2 regions of the Bradyrhizobium tunisiense genome follow, and region 2 is predicted to be linked to the other one. Evidence: predicted binding sites of a transcription regulator. Region 2 holds the regulator's gene; the other holds the start of a gene.
The links. Region 2 encodes LexA, which represses DNA repair genes until DNA is damaged. Its sites were predicted from a motif close to TGTTCNNNNTGTGTTCNG; they were not measured.

Region 1 (2,457 bases), on a different contig from region 2:
GCGGACACCGGAAACCGATCGATCGCCGCCGCCTCTCCGCCATCGGGAACGACGCTGCCCGATGCCTGCCGCGTCAGCGTACGCGCACAGACCGACGTGCCGGCGATCGCCGCACCGACGGCAAAGCCCTGGCGGGCAAGCGCACGGACCAGCGTCGTTAGCAGCGCAGCCTCGCCGCCGAACAGATGGGCGCAGCCCGTAATATCCAGGAACAGCCCGTGCGGCGGATCGAGCGCGACCAACGGCGTGAAGCGGTCGCACCAGTCGGCGATGTCGCTGAGCGTCTTCGCATCGGCGGCAGTATCGGCGTCGAACACACGCAAATCCGGGCACATCGCCCGCGCATTGGCCAGCGGCTGGCCGATATACAAGCCGAGGCGCTCGGCGGCCTCGTCCAGCGCATGGATCACCAGCGCGTTGTTGTCCTTGATGACGACGATGCTGGGTTCATCCGGCGCGCCGTTGCTCAACTGCAAAAACCGCTGGATCCGGTCGATGGGCAGGCGCGGCAGCCACAGGCTGAGAATACGTCGACGGCTCACTGAACTGGCACTCATCACATTTCCATTCCATGATCCACCGGCCGCACGGGCCATGACGATTGCGTAACAACTCGGCATCGAAGCGCGGCGCGCCCCAGGCACTCCACACCGAGCCCGGCGGCGAATGCGCCGCGCGCAGCATCCATCGCGTCTCCGCGGTCGACGGCAAAGGCTGCGCGGCCATGCGCAGCATCAGGCCGGTGACGCCGGAAGATTGCGCCGCCAGCGTCAGCTTGCGGCTCGCCACCAGATCGAACTGCCTGATATCGCCCCAGAGCTCGAGCACGACGGCGCCCAGCGCATCGCAGGCGAGCGCGTCGGCCGAGGTGCGCAGCGCGCTCTCGACATCGGCGGCGCGCACCATCACCATGCGGCGCGGATCAAGGCCGAGCTCGGCGAGGCCGCTCATCGACAGCGCGCCTGTCTCGATGTCCGAAAAATCCTGCCGCACCCACAGCAGCGGCTTACGCGCCGTCACGCGGCCCGCGAGCCCGGTGACAAAACCCGTCGCGGCAGCGCCCTGACGCCCCTCGCAAAACACCTCATGGATCGCCGCGCGCGCCAGCCCGCCCTTCAGCGCGCCGTCGGCCTCGTGATGGCCGAGCGCGACGCGGTCATGCTGATGCACGACCTCCGCCGTCTCGATGCGCTCGATCTGGCCACGCAAGATCGCAAGCGCGCTGCTACGTGCGCCGCTCATGCTCGCCGCTCCTCGGAAATTTGGTGCCGTGGTCTTCAAAAGAAGAACCAGCGGCTGGCTCATTTGTTCATGATATGTTCTAATATAAAGCTAACGGCGCCCGAAGAGTCAATCGAATTGGCGCGCCTAGGGATTCATGAGCGGAATCAAAGGGATTCTTGATGGACGTACAACGCAAGCTGGAAATCCTGGCGGATGCCGCCAAGTACGACGCGTCCTGTGCCTCCAGCGGCACCGAGAAGCGGGATTCCCGCGACGGCAAGGGCATGGGCTCGACCGCGCCCGGCATGGGCATCTGTCATTCCTACGCGCCGGACGGACGCTGCATCTCCCTGCTCAAGGTGCTGCTGACCAATGCCTGCAATTTCGATTGCCTCTATTGCGTCAACCGCGCCTCCTCCAACGTGGCGCGCGCCCGCTTCACCATCGACGAACTGGTCAAACTCACACTCGACTTCTACCGGCGCAATTACATCGAAGGGCTGTTCCTCTCCTCCGGCATCATCCGCAGCCCCGACTACACCATGGAGCAGGTGGTCAGCGTCGCGCGCAAATTGCGCGAGGAGCATCACTTCCGCGGCTACATTCATCTGAAGACCATCCCCGAAGCCGACGACGCGCTGATTGCGGAAGCCGGCAAATATGCCGACCGCCTCTCCATCAATATCGAGATGCCTCAGGAAACCAGCCTGCAGCAATTCGCGCCGGAGAAGGACGTGCGCGCGATCCGTCGCACCATGGGCCGGCTGCGGCTGAAGCTCGACGAAGCCGAGGAAGCTCGCAGCGCGAAGACAAAAGCCAAGCCGCAGCGTTTCGCGCCCGCCGGGCAAAGCACGCAGATGATCGTCGGCGCCGACGCGGCCTCCGATCACACCATTCTCCACACCAGCGCTAATCTCTACGGCGCCTACCGGCTGCGGCGCGTCTACTATTCCGCGTTCAGCCCGATCCCCGACGCCAGCCGCGCGCTGCCCCTGCGCGCGCCGCCCTTGCTGCGCGAGCACCGGCTCTACCAAGCCGACTGGCTGATGCGATTTTACGGCTTCGACGTTGCGGAGATCGTCGACGAGAGCGCGATGCTGCCGCTCGACATCGATCCAAAGCTCGCCTGGGCGTTGCGCCATCGCGACCATTTTCCACTCGACGTCAACCGCGCCAGCCGCGAGGAGCTTTTGCGCGTGCCGGGCTTCGGCACCAGGACGGTTGAACGCATCA
Region 2 (2,457 bases):
CGATCGATTCCCGGCTGACGGTCATCGGCGAGGTCGCGGCGGGCCGTCCTTTCGCAAGAACGGTCGGCGCCGGCGAAGCCGTACGGATCTTCACCGGCGGCGTCATTCCCGACGGCGCCGACGCCGTCGTGATCCAGGAGGACACCGTCGCGGACGACAGCTGCGTCACGATCAAGCAAGCCGCGATCGCCGGACGGCACATCCGCCCGGCAGGCGTCGACTTCCGTGAAGGCGACGTCCTCTTGCGCAAGGGAACCCGGCTGACGGAGCGCGATCTCGCGCTCGCCGCCGCCATGAATTACCCCCACCTCGCCGTCTGCCGCCGTCCGAAGGTCGCGATCCTCGCCACCGGCGACGAACTGGTGATGCCGGGCTCAACGCCCGGGCACGGCCAGATCGTCTATTCCAATGGCTACGCCCTGCACGCGCTCGCCCGCAGCGAGGGCGCCGAGACCATCGACCTCGGTGTTGCCGCAGACACGCTTGCAGCCACCTCCGCCGGCATCCGGCGCGCCCGCGAGGCCGGTACCGACATCCTGGTCACGACGGGCGGCGCATCTGTCGGCGACCACGATCTGGTCCAGCAAGCGCTCCGGGACGAAGGCATCTCGATGGCGTTCTGGAAGATCGCGATTCGGCCCGGCAAGCCGATGATGCACGGACGGCTCGGCGCGATGCGCGTGATCGGCCTGCCCGGCAATCCGGTGTCCTCCTATGTGTGCGCCTTCCTGTTCATGGTGCCGTTGATTCGCGCGCTGTCGGGCCGTTCGGTGATTCATCATCGCCGCGAGCGGGCCGTGCTGGGCCGCGATCTCGGCGCCAACGACCAGCGTGAGGAGTATCTGCGCGCGCGCCTGGAGCTGCGCGACGACGGCGCGCTCGTTGCCGTTCCCGTCAGCCATCAGGACTCCTCTCTGCTTGCGAATCTTGCTGCAGCACAGGTACTTCTCGTGCGCCCGCCGTTCGCGCCGAAGGCCGAGGCGGGCAGCCCTTGCGAGGTGCTGCGCCTCCCCGTCTGAACTGCGCGGCCACACGCATTCCGCGAACTCGCCCCTGTTCACGGTAAATTAAGCAGTTGCGGAACATGTATCGAACATATAGTGTCCGTTCATGATTTGTTTCGAGCATGTAGCGGCTTATCGCTGAATTCATCGTCTCGGAATCGAACGACATCAACCGGGGGACTTAGGTCGAGATGTTAACGCGCAAACAATACGAGCTTCTGCGGTTCATCAGTGAACGTTTGAAGGAAAGCGGCGTGCCGCCGTCCTTCGACGAGATGAAGGATGCGCTCGACCTGCGCTCGAAGTCGGGCATCCACCGCCTGATCACCGCGCTCGAGGAGCGTGGCTTCATCCGCCGCCTGCCCAACCGCGCTCGGGCCATCGAAGTCATCAAGCTGCCGGAGCTTCAGGCTGCGGCCGGCAACCGGCGCGGCTTCACGCCGAGCGTCATCGAGGGCAATCTCGGCAAGGTGCGCGCGAGCTCCAGCCCGCCCGTTGACGAGGGCGAGCGGCCCGTCGCAGTGCCCGTGATGGGCCGCATCGCGGCCGGCACGCCGATCGAGGCGTTGCAGACCCGCAGCCACACCATCAGCGTGCCGCCCGACATGCTCGGCTCCGGCGAGCATTACGCGCTCGAAGTGCGCGGCGATTCCATGGTCGAGGCAGGTATCCTCGACGGCGACATGGCGCTGATCCAGCGCAACGAGAGCGCCGATACCGGCGACATCGTGGTGGCGCTGATCGACGACGAGGAGGCCACGCTCAAGCGCTTCCGCCGCCGCGGCGCCTCGATCGCACTCGAGCCCGCCAATGCCGCCTATGAGGTGCGCATCCTGCCGCCGAACCGCGTCAAGATTCAGGGCAAGCTGATCGGGCTTTACCGGAAGTACTGAGAGCCCTCGGCGGTCATTCGATACCCATGATTCCGACTGGAGCGGATCTGATCCGCTCCTGCTGGGCAATCTTCTGGTCTTGCGCAGATTGTCCGGCCCCTCTTCAGAGGCGACGCCTCGGCGTGTCGCCACAGGCCCCCATTGCTTCGCGGTCTCGAGTCCTCGAGCAGACATGACGCATCGGCGCCCGCGCGCCGCTGACGTTGGTCCTCGCCGAATGCATTGATGTGAGCTTTGTTCCTGTCGGATTCGAAAAGATAATTTGATCGCGTCCCGCAGACCAGCCGCAGATTTGCCTACAACCAAGCAGAGCGTTGCGTGCTTCCACTCTGATAGAGGCTTGCGCCTCCGAGGGAGGCGCGGGTTGCTATCTTCGAATGAGGAGCACCCGATGTGTGACTACAGCCTGCATGCCGTTGCATCGCGCCCCGCCGAAGTCGGCGAGACGATCGTGTCGACAACGTTCCGCGGCACCTCGACGCGTGGCTTTGCTTCTGCCGCCGATCCGACCGTGGCCGTCTGTCTGCTGCCCGGGACGGAGCTCGCCTTCGCCGACAACG

Region 1: ACFDR6_RS21190 (putative DNA modification/repair radical SAM protein) is a predicted target of LexA. The motif match lies at 1,307-1,324, and genes of this name have one in related genera.

Annotation. Positions count from the first base shown of each region.
Region 1 is NZ_JBHLEV010000004.1:520,782-523,238, reverse strand. Features, by position in the region: gene ACFDR6_RS21200 (Y-family DNA polymerase) at 1-557, opposite strand, end outside; gene ACFDR6_RS21195 (ImuA family protein) at 448-1,242, opposite strand; gene ACFDR6_RS21190 (putative DNA modification/repair radical SAM protein) at 1,404-2,457, shown strand, end outside.
Region 2 is NZ_JBHLEV010000006.1:308,978-311,434, reverse strand. Features, by position in the region: gene ACFDR6_RS26105 (molybdopterin molybdotransferase MoeA) at 1-1,019, shown strand, start outside; gene lexA (transcriptional repressor LexA) at 1,196-1,897, shown strand; gene ACFDR6_RS26095 (hypothetical protein) at 2,289-2,457, shown strand, end outside.